Saccharibacillus brassicae: one gene and its partner. The protein of the gene in region 1 interacts with the protein of each later gene in a pairwise test. Links are inferred from orthologs where the notes say so. Each region holds a gene or a part of one and is shown on either strand. Other genes may lie near its edges.

Region 1 (10,826 bases):
CGATTTGCCCTGTACCGGGACCGGATCGGGCTGGCGGCTGCGATAAAGCGTATAACCCATCGCGGCGAAGCCGACCGTTCCGATCACCGACAGCGCCGCACCGCTCTGGTACATCATCGGGGCGCCGAAGTTGTCGAACATCCAGCCGCCGACGATGCCCGCGAAGACGCCGGACAAGCCGCTCCAGGAGAGTGTGAACAGCGCCTGTCCCGTGCCGCGGTACGCGTCCGGCACGAACATGCTGGTCATCTGGGTGCCGACGTAGAAGTAGCCCGCGTACGTGACGCTGTGCAGCATCTGGATGTAGACGATATGCATCGGGTCGCTCACGACCGACATCAGGTACCAGCGCAGCGCGAACAGCGCGCTTACGGCGGTCAGGCAGATCATCATGAATCCGAGCCGGCGGCGGAAAAAGCGGTCGAAGATCAGGAAGAAAACGGCTTCGAGAATCGACGCGGAGAAAACCGCCCAACCGACCAGCTCGCGGGAGCCGCCGAGATCCGTAATATACAGCGTCATGAACGTGCCGTTCATCGCGTTCGGGATCGAGACGAGCACGCCGAGCAGCAGAAAAGCGGAGAATGTCGGGTTCGTCAGCACTTTGCGGAAGCCGCCCGGCGCCACGATCGACGTGGCGGTCGCCCGGCGCAGCGAAGGCAGGGCGATCGCACACAGCAGCGTCAGGCCGAGCAGGCCGGTGAACAGCCACGGGACACCCGGCGAAGTGCCGGTACGGTCGATCACGAAGCCGGCCGCGGCCGCCGTCAACGCCCAGCCGAGCGAGCCCCAGAGACGGAATCCGCCGAATTTGCGGCCGCTGCCGTCGATATAGCCGAGAATCATCGTATTGCTCTGCGCGAACATCGGACTCTGGAAAAAGAAAAAGGCGATCATCGCCACATAGATCATGGCGTACGACTGCACGTGGAAAACGAACTGTGCCAGTACCAGCGTACCGGCCAGCATCAGGATCAGCATGCGCCGCGTATTTTCGAGCCGGTCGCCGAGGTACCCCCAGAACGGATTCGCGATCAGCGAAACGAACGGACCGATAGCCATCAACGTTCCGATCGTCAGCTTGTTCATGCCGGCGTCCTGCAAATACAGCGGGAAAAAGCTGGCAAACACCGCGATGGCGCCGTACAGGAAAAAATTGAAGGCTTTGAGCGGGAAGAAGGCTGCGCGGTTCGTATCGGAGGATAACGATTGCGATGGATTGGATGGTCGGTCGGACAATTCGGGCACACCCCTTGCGAGTAGTCGGTCTTTTTTGAAGTAAGGGCTTTCATCTTGTGTGAGATTCTGGCCTTGAAGCCAGCCGGACAGTAGGGTCCTTAATCGACAATATAGTCCTTCCCAAGACAGATTACAACAAAATAATGCACCGCGTTCACGGTAAAAAGAGGAAAAGCGTCTTAAAAGGCTCCTGATCCAAAGGACCCACGAACTGCAACCATTTTGTCACATCGTCCTCCGCAGCGGAGCGGAAACGGCGGTATACTTAGGTTGTAAGCGTAAGCAATCCTGCCGGATGACCCATGGACTTGAGTTGCATCTTTTTCGGCGGCCGGTTTCTCCGTTCGGACGGAACTTCCCGGGCGCCCATTTCCGCAAGGAGGTTCAAGCTGATGACGACCGCGATGATGGAGAAGCAAGGATCGGCCGTGCACGGAGACGAGCACTGGGCGCAGACCCGATTGACGCTGTACCAACTGCTGAGCGAATTTATCATTTATAAACCGAGCGTGCATTTGACGATGAAATGGCGCCGGAAATTGGAACATACCCTTTGGAACGACGGCGCGTTCCTGCGCTTCCGTTCGATCCTTGCGGAACTGGAACCGTCTTCGCTGCGGCCGTACTGCACGGCGCAGGCCCGCGAATACGAGCGTCTAATCTGCCGCCGCCGGGGCAGCGGTATCCCGCTGCGCGAATCGGGCTATGTGCGCGTCGAAGCCGGTCTCGCGGCCTGCCGCGCCGGTGCGGCGTACGACCGGGCGGGCGTCACGCTGAACCGGACGTCCGGGGAAAAAGACGACGAGTTGAGCGTGGAGCTGGAATTCATGGCCGTGCTGGCCGAGCGGATGATCGAAGGCGTGCGCTCCCGCGGGGAACGCGAGCGGCTGGCGCGGATGCAGCTGGAATTCGTGCAGCGGCATCTGCTGACGTGGATTCCTTCGTTCTGCGAAGAAATGCGCGCCGGCACGGTCAGTCCGCTGTACCTGAACCTGTGCGCCATGCTGGAAGCGGTGCTTCTGTTCGACCGCGCGTGGCTGTCGGCCCGGGTCGGGGATTGATTGTTAAGATGAAGCCGGATGCGGATCGAAGCCTCTGTGCATGCCGACGCAAGGGGAAGACCGTATGCCGAGCCGAGCGAAAAAAAGTGAACCGCCGAACCTGTTTTTCCGAGCCGGAAAAACGCGATCGGCTTTTTTTGTTTCGTTTGCCTGCCGACTGTCCAAAAGGGCATAGACCGGGCAAGCTTCGTGTAACGGGGCCCCTGTCCCGAGAGCCGGGCGCAAAGCGAAGGAGGATGCCTTAATGGGACTGTATATCGGACTCGATATCGGCACGACCAGCACCAAAGCCTTTTTATACGATGAAAAAGGACAGATCCGCGGAGGCTCGCAGGCGGCGTACGCGCTGCTGGTGCCGGAAGCGGGCCGGGCCGAACAGCGTCCGGAAGAGCTGATGGACGCGGTGGCGGACGCGATCCGCGGCGCGATGAAGGAAGCGAACGCGCAGGCCGGAGACATCTCGGCCGTCGGGATCAGCGCGGCGATGCACAGCCTGATGGCGGTAGACGGCGAAGGCAAGCCGCTGACGGCCGTCATGACGTGGGCGGACAACCGGAGCATCGGGCAGTCGAACGAACTGCATCGAACCGGCGAAGCGCGGAGGCTGTATGCGGCCACCGGCACGCCCGTGCATCCGATGTCGCCGCTGACGAAGCTGCTCTGGCTCGCCGAGCGCCAGCCGGAGCTGTTCAAGCGGGCGGCCAAGTTCGTCTCGTTCAAGGAATATTTGCTGCACCGGCTGTTCGGCCGCTACGCGATCGACGTCTCGCTCGCTTCGGCGACGGGGATGCTCGATCTGCATACGCTGGACTGGAACGAGTCGGCGCTGCGTTTGATCGGCCTGTCTCCCGATCGGCTCGGCGAGATCGTGCCGATCACCGAGCGCTTCAGCGGCATGGACCGCACGCTTGCGGAGCGGATGGGACTGCATCCCGATACGCCGTGGATCGCGGGCGCAAGCGACGGCGCGCTCGCAAACGTCGGCGTGGGCGCGCTCGAACGCGGCGAGACGGCCGTGACGATCGGCACGAGCGGCGCAGTGCGTTCTTTTGCCGAGGAGCCGAGTACGGACAAAGCGGGCCGGACGTTCTGCTACGCGTTCGAACCGAAGCGCTGGCTGATCGGCGGGCCGACGAATAACGGCGGCATCGCGCTGCGCTGGTATTTGGAGAAGTTCGTGATCGGCGAAGGCGAAAGCGCGGATCTCAAAGAAAAAGAGGCGCTGGACCGCATCATGCAGTTGGCCGATTCGGTGCCGCCGGGTTCGGAAGGCCTGCTGTTCCTGCCGTATCTGAGCGGGGAGCGGGCGCCGTACTGGAACGCGGACGCCCGCGGCACGTACTTCGGGGCGACGCTGCATCACGGGCGGGAGCATTTTGGCCGCGCCACGATGGAAGGCGTGCTGTTCGCCATACGCACGGTGTCGGACGCCTTGACGCAGATCGGCGGCCCGAGCCGTTCGCTGCTGGCGTCGGGTGGATTCGCCAAAAGCGAAATCTGGACGCAGATGCTGGCCGATCTCTCCGGCACGCAGGTCGTCGTGCCCGATACGTACGAAGCGTCCGCTTTCGGCGCGGCCTCTGTCGCCATGCTGGCGACCGGCGCGATCGGCGATCTGGGCGAAGTCAAAGACGCGATCGGTATTCTGCGCACGCACGAACCGGATGCCGGACGCTTCCATACGTACGAACGTTATTATTCGCTGTTCAAGCGGGTGTACGACCAGCTGGAGCCGGTCTTCCCCGAGATCGCGCAGCTTCAGCGCGGAACGGGCATCAACCACGAAGACGAGAGCAAAGAAGGCGAAGCGAAGCCGGAATCGCAAGGGTCTTCGGCTTGAGCGGGGATTTTGACGAATCCGTATCACGCGATTTGCGCTCCAGCACGCTTTTTCGCCTATTAACGAATCGTCAGCACGCTATTTGCTCCAAAATGGCCTCAAACGTCCCAATTCGGCCGGATAAGGCTACGACGATTGGTTAGTTTGCCGAAAAGGCCAAATAGGGGAGAATAGCGATACCAGGGTTCGTTAGACGTGCGGTTAGAAGGGTGAGATTTTTGCAAAAGCTGGGTGGCGAACGAAAAAGTCCTGTACCCTACACAAAAAAGCCGCTCCCCCAAGGGGAGCGGCTTTTTTCCATACTTAGGCCGCAGCAGCGACCGGGCCGCACGGGCGGCCCGATTCTGCCTAGCATGACAGGCTGCGCGGGATTAATCCAGCGGGGTTTCCAGCTTTTCCATTTCGGCGCGGCGGGCGCGCGATTTGGAACTGATCTTCATCAGGAACTCGTACACGACCGGCACGATGACGAGCGTGAGCAGCGTGGAGCTGATCAGGCCGCCGATAACGGTGATGCCGAGACCTTTGGAGATGATGCCGGCGCCGCCTTCCCAGCCCGCGACGAGCGGGATCAGGGCGCCGATTGTCGCAAGCGCCGTCATCAGGATCGGACGCAGACGGGTCGAACCGGCTTCCAGCAGCGCTTCGCGGGTCGACAGTCCTTCGCGCTCTTTGTGAATAACGCGGTCGATGAGGACGATCGCGTTGGTGACGACGATGCCGATCAGCATCAGCACGCCCATGAGCGCCGAGACGCTGAGCGATTCGCCGCCGATCAGCAGGCCGATCAAGGCGCCGATCGCGATAAACGGCAGCGAGAACAGGATGGCGAACGGCGCGAGGCCGCCGCCGAACGTCACGACGAGCACGAAGTAGACGATGGCGATCGCAGCGAGCATCGCAAGGCCGAGCTGCGAGAACGTATCGTTGATCTGCTCGGTCACGCCGCCGAATTCGACGGTGATGCCGTCCGGCAGGTCCAGCGCGTTGATCTTGTCTTCAAGCGTCGTCGAAGCGCCGCCCACGTCGGACGAGACGATATTGGCCGACAGCTGGGCGACGGTCTTGCCGTCCGAACGGGAGATCGTGTCCGGCGCGATGCCTTCCTGCACTTCGACCACGTCCGAGATCGGAACCTGGATGCCGAGCGGCGACGTCAGCTCGGTGTCTTCGATCTCCGACAAAGCGGTGAACGTCTTGCTTTCCGTTTCGATATAGACCTTATGGCTTTGGCCGTCAAGATCGACTTCGGTCAATACCGGACGCTGCGTGACCGGCGCAAGCGCCATCGCGATCTGTCCGGCGGTCAGGCCGTAGGAGCTGAGTTTCTGCTGGTCGGCGACCAGCGTGTACTGGCTGTAGCCTTCTTCGAGGCCGCTCTCGGCTTCCTCGAAGTTCGGGTCGGCCTGGATCAGCTTGAGGATCTGGTCGGCGACCGGCTTCAGGTCTTCGGTGCTGTCGCCGTAGACGCTGACGCTCAGCTGGCTTCCGCCCAGGCCGCCGCCGATGTCCATCTGGCTCCATTCGCCTTCCGGCACGCGTTCCTGGAGACCGGCGAGCAGGTCTTCCTTGACCGTGTCGAAGTTTTCCGTGTCACTGTTGAACTCCGTGTAGAACAGGGCGGAGTTCGCCGAACCGAACCCGAGCGGATTCGATCCGCCGATCGAATACTGCATATTCGTCAGGTTCGGCTGTTCGCGGACGAATTTCTCCGCTTCGAGCATGCGATCCTGCGCCTGCTCGTCGGTGGCGCCGGCTTCCGGCGCGTACGTGAACGTAAACGTTTTGTCTTCCTGCTCCGGCAGGAAGCTCGTTCCCACATAAGGAATCGTGAACAGACTTCCGACAAGCAGGAAGACGGCGATCAGGAACGTGATCAGCTTATGCGACAGCGACCAGTTCAGGATGCGCTTGTACCCTTCGGACATGCGGCCCGGCTTGTCGTGCGACGTTTTCTTCTTGAGGCCGCCGCGGAACAGCGTATGCGCCAGCATCGGCACGATCGTAATCGCGATCAGCAGCGAGGCCAGCAGCGCGAACACCATCGTCAGCGCGAACGGCATGAACAGTTCGCCGACCATGCCGCTGACGAAAGCGAGCGGGACGAATACGGCGAGCGTGACGATCGTCGAAGACATGATCGGCAGGAACATCTCGCGCGTGGCCGCGCTGATCAGCTGGCGGCCGCGCAGCTTCTCGGTATCGAGCGACATGCGCCGGTAGATGTTCTCGATGACGACGATCGAGTCGTCGACGACCCGGCCGATCGCGACGGTCATCGCGCCGAGCGTCATCATGTTCAAGGTGACGTTCATCTGCTTGAGCAGCAGCACCGCGATCAGCAGCGACAGCGGAATCGAGATGATCGAGATGATCGTCGAGCGGAAATCGCGCAGGAACAGCAGGATGATCAGGACGGCGAACAGCGCGCCGAAGATCGCTTTTTCCAGCATGGTCCGGACCGAATCTTCGATCGGCTTGCCCTGGTCGAGCATGACGGTCAGGTTAAGACCGGAATATTGGTCTTCCAGTTCGGCGATGCGGTCTTTGACCGCGTTGACGACGTCGACCGTGTTGGCGTCGTTCGTCTTGACGATCTGGATACCGATCGACTCCAGGCCGTTCGTGCGCGAGACGGACTCGGAGCTGCCGACGACTTCGATCTTGGCGATGTCGCTCAGCTTCACCGTCGGCAGGCCGGCTGCGGCAGCCGCAGCCGCGGCGCCCTCCGTGCCCTGCGCGCCGGCCGCTGCCGCGCCCTGCGCTTCGGCGGCGGACTCGGCGCTGCCTTGCGCGCCTTCGGCATCGGCGGAACCCGCCGCTGCCGCGTCCTGGCCGGCGGCCGTACCGCCGGCCGCCGGCGCTTCCGCGGCTGCGCCCGGCGCTCCGCCCGGCGCATCTGCCGCGCCACCGCCTTCCATGCCGGCACCCGCCGCGCCGGCGCCTGCGGCCGTGCCGCTCTGCGCGGGCACGACCGGGATCTCAAGCGCTTCGAGATCTTCGAGCGTCGTGACGTTGCCGTCCACGACGACCGCGGACTGCGAATCGTCCAGCGTGAACAAGCCGAGCGGCGCGCGAACGGCCGAAGCGTTCACGATGTTCTGCACCGTCTCCTGCGTCAGGCCGGACTGTGCCATCTTCTCCGCGTCGAAGGTCAGCTGTACTTCGCGGACGTATTGGCCGGACAGCTGGACGGAGGCGATGCCTTCGATCTTCTCAAGCTCCGGCAGCACCTGTTCCTGGGCGATCCGGGACAGCTCTTCGAGATCGTCCGTGCCTTCTTTGGCGGACGCGCTCAGCGAGATGACCGGGAACGAGTTCAGGCTGAAGCGGGTAATCTGCGGCCGCTCGACGCCTTCCGGCAGCGTGACCTGGTTCAGGCCTTCGCGAATCTGCGCGGTCGCTTCGTCCAGATTGGCGCCGAAGTCGAGTTCGACGGCGATCGAGGCGACGTTCTCCATCGACGTGGACGTGACGTTCTGCACGCCGGCCACGTTGCGGAGCATCTGCTCCAGCGGAATGGCGACTTCGTTCATGACCGTCTCGGGAGCGGCGCCCGGATCGACGGCGGTGATGCTCAGAAACGGGACGTTGATATCGGGAATCGTTTCCTGCTTCATGGTAAGGCCGGCGTAGATGCCGGCCGCGGTAATGACGATCGTCAGGAACCAGATGGCGAGCTTGTTCCGCAGGGAAAAGCCGATGATACTTTTCATAAAAAGATTCTCCACTCCTCTAAATGGGATAGATCCGTCCGGCGCATCGGCCGCGTTCGGCAGCCTGAACTTTCATGCGGCCCACGCGCGGCGGACTTTCCTTGTCTCTGTAACGGCGATCTGTAACGGCGGGTTGAAGGATTCGGAAAAATAAAGCGTTCGATCGCGTAACCGCTCGGCCGCGCAGCGTTTGGCGCCGGGCGTACGGGCGGCTTCCGTTTCCGCTTCGGCTTATCGGCGGGAATGAAGTTCGTCCAGCCGGTACAGCACGAGCGGGGACAGCTGTTCCAGCGCCCCGTGCAGCACATGCACGTCTTTGAGATTGCCCAGCATGCCCCGGACGACGGAGCGGCGCGGCGCTTCGGCGGACAGTTCTTCTTCCAGCACGTCGAGCGTCTCCAGGGCGTCTTCGCGTTCGCTGCGCCCGATCGGGCTCCAGGCGAGCGTGTCGCGCATTTGGCGCATCAGGATGAACGGGCGCTTGGACGCGGACGGATCTTCCGGAGCGTCTTCGACCCAGGTCGTCCACAGCGCCGGCGCGATCAGCGGTTCGGGCTTGCGATCCAGCACCCGTTCGGCGGTCGCGTCGAGCATCAGTTCGAGATGGCGCAGCGCTTGCGGAATCGGAATCTCCGGCATGCCCCAATCGGTCAGCTGCAAATACGAGAAGACGAGGCCGCCGACGACGATCGCGAAATCGCCGGAATACGGATCGATCTCTGGTCCGTAGATCCCGATCAGGCTGCGGCGGATCTGGACGAACGCCGAAGACAGGATCGGATGGTGTCCCGCGGGCCCGCAGGCCGGGTCTCCGCGGCCGTCGGTGCGTTCTTCGCCGATGCCGCTGAATTCGCGTTCGCGGATCTGCATCATCATGAACGCCTTGAATTCGATCAGCGAGTGCAGCAGCACTTCGATCTGGGCATAGAACGCTTCGCGCGCCGGAAGATTGGCCGAAGCGGCAAGCTCCAGCTTCTCGTGCAGCGTACCGAGCGCATACTGGTGAATCGCGCCGATCAGTTCTTCTTTGGAACGAAAATGCTGGTACAGCGTCCCTTTGGAAAAGCCGCAGCGTTCCGCGATGTCCTGCATGGACGTTTCTTGAATGCCCCGTTCCGAAAACAAACCGAGAGCGACCGTGAAAATGGTTTGTCTGCGTTCCGCGGATTTATCGATCAGCAAGCGAAATCCCCTTTCTTTTTTGACCATTGGGTTCCGTAATCGACTGTAGAGTCAAACGTAGTATAAACGAAAAAAACGGCCGCCTCAACTTTACCGGAAAACCGGGGTCGAAAGCGTCCGTTCGGTGGAGAAAAAGGGTCGAAAAAAGCAGTTGCTTTAGGAAATCAGCTTGAGTCCGACCGCAGCGGCCAAAATCATCGAGATGAAGAGAATGCGCCGGGTCTCTTTCGGCTCGCCGTACAGGAACATGCCGACGAGCGCGCCGCCGACCGTGCCGATGCCGGTCCAGATCGCGTAAGCTGTGCCCATCGGGATATGCTGCATCGCGTAGGTAAGCAGCGAGAAGCTGCCCGCGAAAGCGGCGATCAGCAGAGCGTAGGCCGGCAGTCCTTTGCGCAGCGAGACCTGCTTCAAGCCGATGACGCCGAACACTTCGCAGCATCCGGCCAGAACGAGAGCGATCCACGGCATATTACACCGCCCCCTTTCCATCGATAGCCGGCGGCGTTTCCGCCGGCGAAGCGTCGGTCACGAGCTTCAGGCCGACAACGCCCGACAGCAGCAGCAGAATGAGCAGCGTCTTGGCCAGGCTGAACGGCTCGCCGAACAGCAGCGTCTCGGCCACGACAGTGCCCGCCGTGCCGAGGCCGGTGAAGACGGCGTAGACGCTGCCGATCGGCAGCACTTTCGAAGCGCCGATCATCAGCCGGAAGCTGATGGCGATGCCCATTACCGTCAGCAGCCATTCCCAAATATTCGAGGAGTGCTTGAGCCCGGATACCCAGGCCACTTCGAACACTCCTCCGATCAATACGTACAGCCATCCGCGATTCGTGCGGCTCATGGCGTTCACTCTCCTTGTGTGTGAATCGGTTTGTCCGGCCTCACCGGACGAAGTACGCCGCGGCAGTAGACCGGCCAGACGGCTTCGAAGCGCCGCGCCGCGTTGGCGCGGCTGCTGTAGATCGCTTCGGCGAGCACGCCGTCGAGGATCGTCAGATAGGCAAGTGCCGCTTCGCGTGCGCCGTCCGGATACAGGCGCTCGGCGCTGCCCGGCCGCCGCAGCAGCCGGGTCAGCCCGCGTTCGCCCTGTTCGAAAAACGGATTGACGAGGTCCATCACCCGGTCGTGCAGCGAACTCGGCGGGAAATACGACATGCGCAGCAGGAAACGCGTCTCCGCGTCCTGTTCGTAATCGTCCATCAATCGTTCGGCCAGCCCGCGCAGCACGTCGTCGAACGGATCGGACCGCCGTTCGCCCACGAAGCGAAACAGCGCCCGCTTCTTGCGGCGCAGCGCCTGTTCGAATACGGACAGGAACAGTTCTTCTTTGCTGCGGAAATGGGCATAGATCGAAGGCTTGCGAATACCGACTTCGTCCGCGATCCGGCCGAGCGAAGCGCCTTCGAAGCCTTCGCTTGCGAACAGGTCCAGCGCGATATCTTCAATAGCCGGTTTGCGTGTCATTCGGGGGCCTCCTCTGGCGTGCTCGGTCGATTCGTCGTTTTCATATAAGGAAAAACTAACGATCGGTAGGTTAAAACCTAACATGAAGAGTTCGGAATGTCAATTGCAGGGAGAAGCAGAGCGGAGTACGCCGCGGATTTGCGCAGGAATGAAACCGCGGCGCGCGCGTCGCGTAATGACCGTAACGACAAAGACCGTATGGATGGGCACTTTCGGGTATCCACCCGCATTCCGTCCGGCATTTCGCCGCAAGAGGGGGTTTTGATATGAGACGCGGGTTGATCGTATTTTTGCTCGCCGCACTGCTGTTCGTCTTCTATT
Region 2 (10,714 bases), 2.6 Mb from region 1 along the record:
CTCGGCGATATCGCCCGTCTGCTCTCGCCGTCGGTGCTGCCGGTCCAGCAGCCGACGTACGGCGCGGACGGCGAATTTGCCGGCATTCGGGTGCTGTGGACGGACGACGCGGACAGGTCCGGAGCGCAGGATTCTTCCGGCGGAGCGGCCGGGGCCTATTCATTCCCGGGTTCCGGCGATGCCGGTCATGGCGGTGATGCCGGTGATGTCGGTGATGCGGCCCGTCCGGACGCAGACGACCTGGCGTTTCGCGCCGCCGCGGCCGAGCAGCTGGCCGAGTTCGACGAGGAGCTGCTGCTGCGCTATATCGAAGGCGATCTGCCCGAACGCGCCGAGCTTGCGCAGCGAATCGCGGACCATGCGGCCGCCGGCGAGATGTTCCCGGTCTGCTGCGGCTGCTCGCAGCGCGGAATCGGCATCGCCGAGCTGCTCGATGCCATGCTCGCTTTCCTGCCCGCTCCCGCGCCCAAGCCGGGCCTTGCCGGCATCGTGTTCAAAGTCGAGCGGGACCGCGCCATGGGCCGGGCCGTCTGGATTCGCCTGTACGGCGGCACACTGCGCAATCGCGACGTCGCGGCGCTGCACGGCCGCGCGTCCGAGGAGAAGATTACGCAGATCCGCAGGCTCGACGGCTTGAAAAGAGTCGACGCGGGCGAGTTCTCGGCCGGCGACGTCGCGGCCGTATACGGCCTGAGCGACGCGTCGATCGGCGACATCGTCGGCGATCCGGACCTCGTGCCGCAGACGCCGCAGCTCGCCGTGCCGCTGCTGACTGCGCGCGTGCTTCCCGAGAACGATACCGATTACACGGTGACCGCCGAAGCGCTGCGCGAGCTGACGGACGAAGATCCGCTGCTCGGCCTCGTCTTCGTGCCCGAACTGCGCGAGCTGCATGTGCGCATGATGGGCGCGATGCAGCTTGAAGTGCTCGGCAGCATGCTGCGCTCGCGCTTCGGCCTGAACGTCGGCTTCGGTCCGCCGGCCGTCATCTACAAAGAAACGCCGGCGCAGCGCTGCGAAGGGCGCGTCGCCTATCTCGCGCCCAAGCCGTGCTGGGCGATTCTGCATTTTACGATCGAACCCGGCGAGCCGGGCAGCGGGCTGCAGTACCGTTCGCTTGCGCGCGCCGACGACATTTTGCCGGCGTACCAGAACGAAGTGCGGCGCCGCGTGCCCGAAGCGCTCAAGCAGGGACTGTACGGTTGGGAAGTGACCGACCTGATCGTCACGCTGACGTACGGCCAGAGCCATGTCTGGCACACCCATCCGCTCGATTTCGTAATCGCGACGCCGATGGGCCTCATGAACGGCCTGGCCGCAGGCGGCACCAAGCTGCTGGAACCGGTGCTGCGCTTCCGCATTTCGGTGCCGGAAGATAACGCCGGCCGCGTCCTGAGCGACCTGTCGCGGATGCGCGCCGAATTCGATCCCCCGTTCGCCGAAGGCGGACGCTTCTTGATCGAAGGGCGGATCCCCGCCGCCACTTCGCTGGACTACGCCGTGGAACTTCGCTCGTTCACTTCCGGCAAAGGCATGCTGACCGCTTCATTCGACGGCTACCAGGAAGCCCCTCCCGGCACCGAAGCGTCCCGCCCGCGCGTCGGCATTAGCCCGCTGGACGAAGCGAAATACATTTTGAGCGCGCGGAGCGCTTTGTAGAAGCCGCCGGCCGGGGCGTGGAGAAGTGGCGGGAGATGGCGGTGGAGACGGGCGGATTGTGATCGGTGGGTCGAGATCGGTAAATGGAGATCGGCGGATGGACCGATGGAAACGGGCAAACGGAGATCGGCGGATGGACCGATGGAAACGGGCAAACGGAGATCGGCATATCGGGATGGGTATATCGAGATGGGTATATCGAGGCAAACGGATCGCGATTTGCAAACGGAAATCGACGGATGGCGACGCGCAAACCGTGATCGACGGGTCGACGCAAGCAAATTGTGATTTGCACATGAGGATCGACCGTTAGACATGGACGGATCGAGCCCCTGCCTCTTCCTCACCCCCACAGAATGAGCGCATCTTTCGGGGGATCTTTTGGCAAACTTCGTTCTTCATGCCTGCTCTCGCCCGGACAACTGCGTGAAAGCGGCTACTCCCCTCCTCGTTTCTCGTTCCGGCACGAATAACTGCGAGAAAGCATTTATTTCACTCTTTTATCCGCTTCCGTTCAAATAACTGCGAGAGAGCAGTTATTTTCGTCTCAAAGAGCACAAACCCTCTTTATGAAGCGAAATAAGTGGATCTACGCAGTTATTTTCGATTCAGGCGGCTTTTTGGCAAAAATAAGTGTCCTCCCGCAATTATTCGGGCAAAAGTCGGTCGGCGCATCAAACATGCGGATTAGACCGGCCAACGAATAGAAGCGGATCGACGGATGGGGACGCGCAAACCGTGATCGACGGGTCCAGGCAAGCAAATTGTGATTTGCACATGAGGATCGGCCGTTAGACATGGACGGATCGAGACCCTGCCTCTTCCTCAACCCCACAGAATGAGCACATCTTTCGGGGATCTTTTGGCAAACTTCGTTCTTCATGCCTGCTCTCGCCCGAACAGCTGCGTGAAAGCGGCTATTCCCCTTCATTTTTCTCGTTCCGGCACGAATAACTGCGAGAAAGCATTTATTCCACTCTTTTATCCGCTCCCGTTCAAATAACTGCGAAAGAGCACTTATTTTCGTCTCAAAGAGCCCAAACCCTCTTTATGATGCGAAATAAGTGGATCTGCGCAGTTATTTTCGATTCAGACGGCTTTTTGGCAAAAATAAGTGTCCTCCCGCAATTATTCGGGCAAAAGTCGGTTTGGTGAAGCTTGGCGGACTCACGGACTCACGGACTCACGGACTCTCGGACTCACGGACTCACGGACTCACGGACTCACGGACTCACGGACTCACGGACTCACGGACTCACGGACTCGACAAATTTTACGATTTTTACAGATTTGACGAGTTTCACGGGTTTGATGACATTCGCGGATTTGGCGGGAAAGCCAAGTGCACTTTTGCATCTTTTCCCGTTTCCGTTCCCGTTCTGTTCACGCTGCCGTCTCCGCCTCCGCCTAACCCTTGACGCGACAAAAAAAGCCGCTGCCCCTTTTCCGGGTCAGCGGCTTTTAGTCGTGGTCCGATTTCTTTGTCTCTACTCTACCCTGTCTCTACTTTTACCCTTACCCCTATCTCTATCCCCGATCGAATCCCCTTATCTCTCTCCGTCTTCCTTCATCCGAAACGGCCACCAATTCGCTTTGCCGAACGTCTTCACCATCACCGGTACGAAGAACGGAAGCATGAACAGGGCGTAGATGACGAGGCCGGCGAGCACGACGGTCGCGATCTGCATCATCGACAGGACGCCGGACGGAATCATCGAGGCGAACGTGCCGCTCAGGATCAGGACCGCGGACAAAATGACGGTGCCCATGTTGCGCATGGCGTGCACGATCGCTTCCTTCGGATCGAGGTCGCGATGCTCGTTGAAGCGGTCCATCAGGAAGATGCTGTAATCGACGCCGAGCGCGATCAGCATGACGAAGCCGAAGAACGGCGTCGTCCACGTGATGCCCGAGTAGCCGAGCAGGTTCACGAAGATCGCTTCCGTAACGCCGAGAGCGGCATAATACGTGACGAACAGCGACAGCATCAGGTACAGCGGCATGATGATCGAGCGCAGCAGCAGGATCAGGATGATCAGAATGCCGCCCATCATGAGGTAAACGGTGCGGCTGTAGTCCGCGTTGGATACCGTTTGCAGGTCGGCAAACGTGCTGGTCACGCCGCTGATCGCCACGTCGGCTTGTTCGAGCTCGGTATCGCGCGTGCCGCGATCGACCGCCGCGCGGATATCGTCCACTTTGGCGAGTGCTTCGGTGCTGTACGGATTGTCATTCAGCACGACGTCAAGCGTCATGATCTTGCGGTCTTTCGACATGTAGTTGTCGAACACCTGCTGGAAATCTTCGTTCTCCAGCGCTTCCTGCGGAATGAACCAGCCGCCGAGCTCGGAATCCGAGTTATCCTGCAGCTGCGTCAGATAGTCTTCCGCCGAACCGAGTCCGTCTCCGACCTGCTTGAGGCCGTCGACGCTCTGGTCAAGCCCGTCCGTCAGCTCGGTGAGCTGCTTGGACAAGTCGAGGAAGCCCTGGCCGAGCTGCGTTTGGCCTTCTTGCAGCTGATCCAGCCCGCCGGTAATCGACGGGACCTGCCCGACGATCTCTCCCTGACCGTCGGCGGCCTGGTTGAGGCCGCTTTGCAGCTGCTCGATGCCCGCGATCAGCTGATCGAAACCGCCCGCCAGTTGATTCTGGCCGTCGATCGCCTGGGCGTAGCCCTGGTTCGCTTCGCCGATGCCGGCGGCGATCTGGGACACCTGCCCCTGCACCTGGCCGAACGCGTCGGCCAAAGCCGCCGTTCCTTGACCGGTCTGCGTGACCGTCCCGCGGATCGTCAAGTAATCTTTGTCCTGGAGCAGCGCCGGGAACTTCTGTTCCAGACTGCCGAAGCGTCCCTGCACGCCCGTCAGGGCGCCGGACAGGGCGCTTAGCTGCTGTCCGATCCGGGACATGCCGCCGTCAAGCGCGGTCAATCCCGTGCCGACCTGCTGATAGCCGCTCAGCAGTTGGGCGTGCGCGTCGGCCAACTGCCGGGCGCTGGCTTGCAGCTGCGCAAGACCTGCCTGCACGTCGCCCGCGCCGGAAGCGCCGGAGCGAATACCGGTCTCGATCTGCGACAGCCCGTCGCCGAGCTGCGTTACGCCGGTCTTGAGCTCCTCGGTGCCGCTGACGAGGTCGTCGGCTCCGCTCGCCGCTTCCCGGATCTGCGGCGCATTGTCGCTCAGCTGCTTGCTCGCGTCGGACAGGCCGGTCTGAATCTCCGTCAGGCCGTCGCCCGCTTCGCCGAGTCCTTCCTTGAGCGTTCCGGCCTGATCGGCCACGCTGAAGTCCGTAATCGCTTCGCCGGTCGGACGGCTTGCGCTGCGCACGCTGTCGACGCCGTCCACTTTCAGCACTTCGCGGCTGATCCGCTCGGCGATCGCGACGTATTCGGCGTTGTCCATCGCCTGATCGTTGCGGATCACGATCTTGGCCGGCATCGCCTGGCCCGCGCCGAAGCTGTCGGCAATAATATTGAAGCCCTGCACCGATTCGTAGTTGCCCGGGATTTCTTCCAGGCTGTTGAACGACAGCTTGCCGCTGTACGTCAGCAGGAACGGCAGCGTGACGGCCAGCACGATCAGCATCGCCGCCCACGGCCGCTTCATCGAGAAGCGGCCGGCCCAGCCCCACAGCCGGTTTTCGCTATGGCCGATCGCTTTGCGCGAAGGCCAGAACAGCTTTTGCCCGAGCACCGCCATGAAGAACGGCACGATCGTCAGCATCGCCAGCAGCATGACCGCGATGCCGACGGCGACCGCTACAGCCGACCGGTACAGCATGAACTGCGACAGGCCGATCGCCGCGAAGCCGACCAGCACCGCAAGGCCCGACACGATGACGGTGCGTCCCGCGGTCCGGTACGTCTCGACGATCGCGTCCCATTTGTTGTCGGTGCGGCCCATTTCTTCCTTGAACCGGCTGATCAGCAGGATACAGTAGTCCGTCCCGATCCCGAACATGACCGCGACCATGAAGATCTGCGTGAAGTTCGACAGCGGAAAATCGAACCGGTCGACGAGGAACGAGACGATGCTCTGCGAGACGATATAACTCAGTCCCACGGTCAGCAGCGGCACGAACGGCGCAACGACCGAACGGAAGACAAGCACCAGAATGAGCAGGATGAAGACGACGGTAATGTACTCCGATTTCTTCAAGCCTTCTTCCGAGCTGCGCACCGTATCTTCGTTGATCAGCGATTGGCCGGTCAAATAATGCGCGACTTTGTACGGAGCGAGCGTCTCTTCGAGCCCGCTCTGCACGTCGGCCGCTTCGCCTTCCGCCACTTCGGCGGTCAGCGAGACGAGGATGGTCTGTCCGTTGGCCGACACCATCTGCTCTTCGAGTTCCTTCTGTTCGAACGGACTGAGAATCGACGTGACGTGCAGGTCCGCCTTGTTTTTCTCGATTGCGGTTACGGCTTCTTCGGCCTGCTTCTTCTCCGCGGCGGTCAATCCGTCGGGATTGTGGAACACGAGCGCGATCGTCGTGCCTTCCGCTCCGCCTTCCTGCGCGGCCAGATCCCGAAGAATAGCCGACGCTTCCGTCGACGTGTATCCGTCCGGCACGGAAATTCCGCCTTTTTCCCGGACGAGGTCCGACATCGACGGCGCGCTCAGGAACAGCCCGACCGCCGCCGCGATCCAGATCAGCAGCACCAGCCATCGGGCTTTCAGTAGGGTTCTCATTTTTTCTCTCTGCCTCCGTCTTCGATGACCAGGCCGGCCAGCTTCTCGAAAGCCGCCATGACCATCTCGATTTCTTGTTGTTCAAAATGGCTCAAATACCCGCCGACCGATTCGGACACCCGCTGCTCGACCTGCTCGGCGATCCGCTGCCCGCGTTCGGTCAGCGACAGATACACTTCCCGCCGATCGGATTCGCTGCGCGTACGCTCGATCAAGCCGCGGTCCACCAGCCGGGTCACGATCGCGGTGATCGAACTTTTGACTACCTTGAACGTCTCCGCAAGCTCCGAGGACGTGCGCGGACCGCGCTGCATGATGTGCTGAAGCAGGTAATACTGGTCGTTCGTCAGCTCTTCCTGCATCTGCCGGCGCATCACCGTTCCCATCTCCCGCTCGATCGCGAGCCACGAATCGAGAAACCGGTTGATGAGTTTTTTGGCGTCTTCGGGCGGCAGTTGGCCGTGTGCGGAAGTCTGTTCATCCATGGCCTTGACCCCTTTTCCAAATGATTCTCTACGCCAACTATTCGATCATGAAATAGTTCAACAATGAAACTATAAAACTTTGGAGCATGTCTGTCAACCGTTCCGCCTTTTCTTTTTCCGGTCAAAAAAAGCAAAAAGACCTTTCCCGAAGGAAAGGTCCGAACCCAATCAGCCTGAACAGAAATACGCACGAAAAAAGACGAAACAGGCGCGAGGGAGTCCAAAAACGTTCGAACTCCCGGTTGCCTGATCCGCCTCCTCCTTATTCCTGCTCTTCCTCTTCGACCTCGTACACGCAGCGGAAGCGTTCCAGGCCCGAATCCGTAAAGCCGAGGCTCAGGACGGAAAAGCCGATACTGCGGTAAAAGTCGACCACTTCTTCGTCCGTTTCCGCCACGACGCGTTCGGGCTTCTCCCGCACCATCAACTCCAGCAGCATCCCCCGACCGTAACCGAGGCCGCGGCTGCCCGGATCGACAGCGATATGCTTCACCGTGATCTCGCGGTCGCCGCTCGGCTCGAAGCCGACGACGCCGAGCATCTCGCCTTTTTCCAGATAGGCCAGCAGCTCGGATTGTTCGTTCTCTTCATAAAAAGCGATCGCCCGTTCCACCTGTTCCGGATCGGGAAAAACGGATAATTCCAGCAGGGCGGCGACTTTTTCGTTCCGCGCCTGTTCTTTGACGGATTGCAGCATCGTATTCCTCCTGTGTTCTATTGCGGCGCGATCCGGGCATGCCGGCGCAGTTCCGCGCGGGCCGCCTCGTACGCGCCGTTCAACTTCGGCAGCACGTCTCTCGCATCCTGCGCCCGGTTCTCGCGCAGCGCCTGTTCGACGTTCTCCAGCAGTTTCGCCAACTGGTGAACGCCGAGGCTCAGACTGCCGGACTTCAAATTGTGCGCGACCCGCAGCCCCTGCTCGCAGTCGCCCGCGCGGACGCATTGTTCGAGCCGCACAAGCTTCTCCGGCGTCTCTTCTTCATAGACAGCCAGCAGAGAACGCAAAATGTCCGGTTCTTCGCCTTCGTCCAGTTCGATCAGCTCGCGCACGACCGCTTCGTCGATCGCCCGGTCGGACGCGCGCGGCATCCATTTTTCCAACATGGACCCGAGCGATTCGATGCTGACCGGCTTGCCGAGAAAATCGTTCATGCCGGCCTGCAGGCATTCTTCGCGTTCGCTTTCGACCGAAACGCCGGTCAGCGCGACGATCGGGATCGGACTGCGCATCTCGTCCCGCTCCAGTTCGCGGATACGAAGCGTCGCTTCGATCCCATCCATGACCGGCATCTGCTTGTCCATGAGGATCAGCGCATACGGACGACTGCGAAAAGCTTCGACGGCGTCCCTGCCGTTCTCGGCCACGTCGACCGATTCCAGCCCGAGCTTTTTGAGCTGGATCCGGATGACGCGGTTGTTGATCGGATTGTCTTCCGCAACCAAAACGGAGATCCCTTCGCCCGACGTACCGAACGAAGGAACCGCATGCAGCGCGGCGCCCGCGCCAGGCAGCTCTTTTTCGGGCGGAAGGTTGATTTCGAACCAGAATGTCGAACCCGACCGTTCGCGGCTGAACACGCCGATCTCGCCTTCCATCGTGTCGACGAGCGATTTGCAGATCATCAGGCCAAGCCCGGTGCCTTCTTTGGCTTTGCCCGCTTCGGTCTGCCCGTACGGCTTGAACAGCTTGACGATATTCTCTTCCGAGATCCCGATGCCGGTGTCCCGGATTTCGAACCGGACCCGGTCCGGGCTGCCTGATGCCGCGCGCACGACGACCCGGATCTCGCCGTCTTCGGTAAACGTGTTCGCGTTGTGGATCAAATTGATCAGAATTTGGCGAATGCGCGTCGGATCGCCCTGAAGCGTCGACGGCACGGAATAATCGATGTCGTATTCGATCCGGTTGCGCTTCGCGCCCGCTTTGGGCTGAAGCAGCTGCACCACGTGGGCGACGACGGTTCTCGGCTCGAACGGCTTGATTTCGATATCAAGTGCGCCCGCTTCGCTTTTGGACAGGTCCAGCAGGTCGTTCACCATGCCGAGCAGCTCGCCCGCCGATTCGTCGATCAATGCCGTCCAGGCCTGCTGTTCTTCGTTCAGGGCGCTGCCGCGCAGCAGCTCGGTCATGCCGAGGATGCCGTTCATCGGGGTGCGGAACTCATGGCTGATCATGGCCAGAAAGCGATTTTTCGCTTCGTTGGCATGCTGCGCTTCGCGGACCGCTTTTTCCATTTCCGCATTGCTTTTGGCGAGCTTCCGTTGAAGCGTCACCAGTTCGTTGTTCATCGACGAAAATTCGTTCAAAATCCGTTCTTCCTTCAACTGCCCGCGCACGATCCGGTCGTTGAGACCTTCGACGATCCCGCGCAGGCGTTCGATCTCGCGCTGCAAATCAGCTTCCAAGTTCGTGACCTCCTTCCACGGCCGGCTGACCTTCATCCCGTCTGCGCCGGCTTGCGCGTCCGCGCATCATCCGCTCGGCTTCGAGCAGCGCCCCGCCGGCGTCCGGCGCGTACCCGTCGGCGCCGATCCGTGTCCAAAGCGACGGATCGACGTTGAACGGCAGGCCGCCGACCAAAATCAGGACGTTGGCCGAACGCTCGTCCGCCCGCAGGTTCACGATCAGTTTCTTCATTAGATGCACATGGAACGTCATCGTGGCCGACAGCGCGACGATATCCGCCCGGCGCCGAAGAATGAGGTTCATCAGCTCGTCCTCGTCCACGCTCGCGCCCAGATAGTGGGTATCCCACCCTTCCATCTCGAACACGTCCGTCAGCATGCGCAGCCCGATTTCGTGCATCTCGCCGCCGACGCAGGCCGAGACGAGCACTTTGGAATTCGACTTGTGCCCCGACCCGATCCATGCCGTATACAGCCGCGACATCGCGCTCTGCGTCACGGCGGTGCAGTAATGCTCGTCGGCGACGCTGATCTGCTGCGTCTGCCACAGCCGTCCCACTTCGTACTGCGAAGCCTGGAAAATGTATGCGTAAATGTCCCGCACGCTTTCTCCCCGCTCGAACAACAGGTCGACCAGCGCGTATGCCCCGGCCCGATCCCCGCTCAGCAGCGCGTCCAGATACTCCACGCTTTCGCGTCCGAGCGGCCGGTCTTCGGCGAGAAAAGACGGCACTTCGGCCGGCTCCGCCGTGCGCGCAATGCCCATCTCCAAGATCCGGATCGTCCGGTCGGTCGATTCGTCGCGTTCGCCCGCCTCGACCCGGCCGAGAATCAGCTCCAGCTTGAGACGGATATCGGCTTCCGTCAATCCGTAGCCGGCCAGCAGCTGCTTCAACCATCCAATGTAATGGACGAACAGCGACGGGCTGTCCATCTGCACGCTTTCCGCCAAATAATGCAGCGTATAGGCCGTGTCCCGCTTGGACTTGTTGAATCCCGCCTGTCCGTACCGCTCCATCAGATCGGGCTGGACCCGGTAATGTTCTTCCGTAACCGCAAGCGCGAGTCCTTCGATTTCCGCCGGCAGCGTCTTCCCTTCTTGTAACGTCATGTTGACCACCCACTTTGGGAGAAGGCCTGCCCCGGTCCTGCCTGCCAAAATCCGACCGCTGCGCATCCTTCCCCGGTTTTGTCCGTCCTGAATACCGGTTTAAAGCTTCGGGTTTATCTTCCCATACCGCGAAAAGATGCGCAACTTGACAAAACAAACGTTCCCTGCTTGTCGCCTTTTACAAAACGCTTTTCGGGGGCAGCGAAGAACGGGTGAAAAGATCGAGGCTGCCGTCTTCGCGCCCGACGACGACCGTATGCGCCATCTCGACGAACAAGCCGTTTTCCACGACGCCGGGGATAGCGTTCAGCTCGGCGTGCAGCGAAGCCGGATCGTCAATCGATACGCCTCGGCAGTCCGCAATG

What was found.
Region 2: the proteins of FFV09_RS08660 (region 1) and FFV09_RS19270 interact in binary tests that used the Bacillus subtilis proteins (3 or more experiments, as listed by UniProt). The link is inferred for Saccharibacillus brassicae from one-to-one orthologs.

Annotation. Positions count from the first base shown.
Region 1 is NZ_CP041217.1:2,052,159-2,062,984, reverse strand. Bases 4,312-8,164 are described here. They hold FFV09_RS08660 (efflux RND transporter permease subunit), read right to left. Parts: upstream 7,857-8,164; coding sequence 4,512-7,856; downstream 4,312-4,511. Other genes in these bases: FFV09_RS08655 (TetR/AcrR family transcriptional regulator), read right to left, coding at 8,088-8,164. Also shown: FFV09_RS08675 (MFS transporter), read right to left, coding at 1-1,239; FFV09_RS08670 (TorD/DmsD family molecular chaperone), read left to right, coding at 1,632-2,300; FFV09_RS08665 (gluconokinase), read left to right, coding at 2,545-4,140; more of FFV09_RS08655, read right to left, coding at 8,165-9,038; FFV09_RS08650 (DMT family transporter), read right to left, coding at 9,195-9,509; FFV09_RS08645 (DMT family transporter), read right to left, coding at 9,511-9,882; FFV09_RS08640 (TetR/AcrR family transcriptional regulator), read right to left, coding at 9,888-10,505; cls (cardiolipin synthase), read left to right, coding at 10,772-10,826. UniProt on the Bacillus subtilis protein: Required for self-resistance to surfactin, an antimicrobial lipopeptide surfactant produced by B.subtilis. Also required for swarming motility.
Region 2 is NZ_CP041217.1:4,611,941-4,622,654, reverse strand. Bases 3,007-6,747 are described here. They hold FFV09_RS19270 (MMPL family transporter), read right to left. Parts: upstream 6,348-6,747; coding sequence 3,207-6,347; downstream 3,007-3,206. Other genes in these bases: FFV09_RS19265 (MarR family winged helix-turn-helix transcriptional regulator), read right to left, coding at 6,344-6,747. Outside these bases: FFV09_RS19280 (GTP-binding protein), read left to right, coding at 1-1,659; more of FFV09_RS19265, read right to left, coding at 6,748-6,832; FFV09_RS19260 (GNAT family N-acetyltransferase), read right to left, coding at 7,095-7,529; FFV09_RS19255 (ATP-binding protein), read right to left, coding at 7,547-9,238; FFV09_RS19250 (cobalamin B12-binding domain-containing protein), read right to left, coding at 9,228-10,349; ribose-5-phosphate isomerase RpiA, read right to left, coding at 10,528-10,714.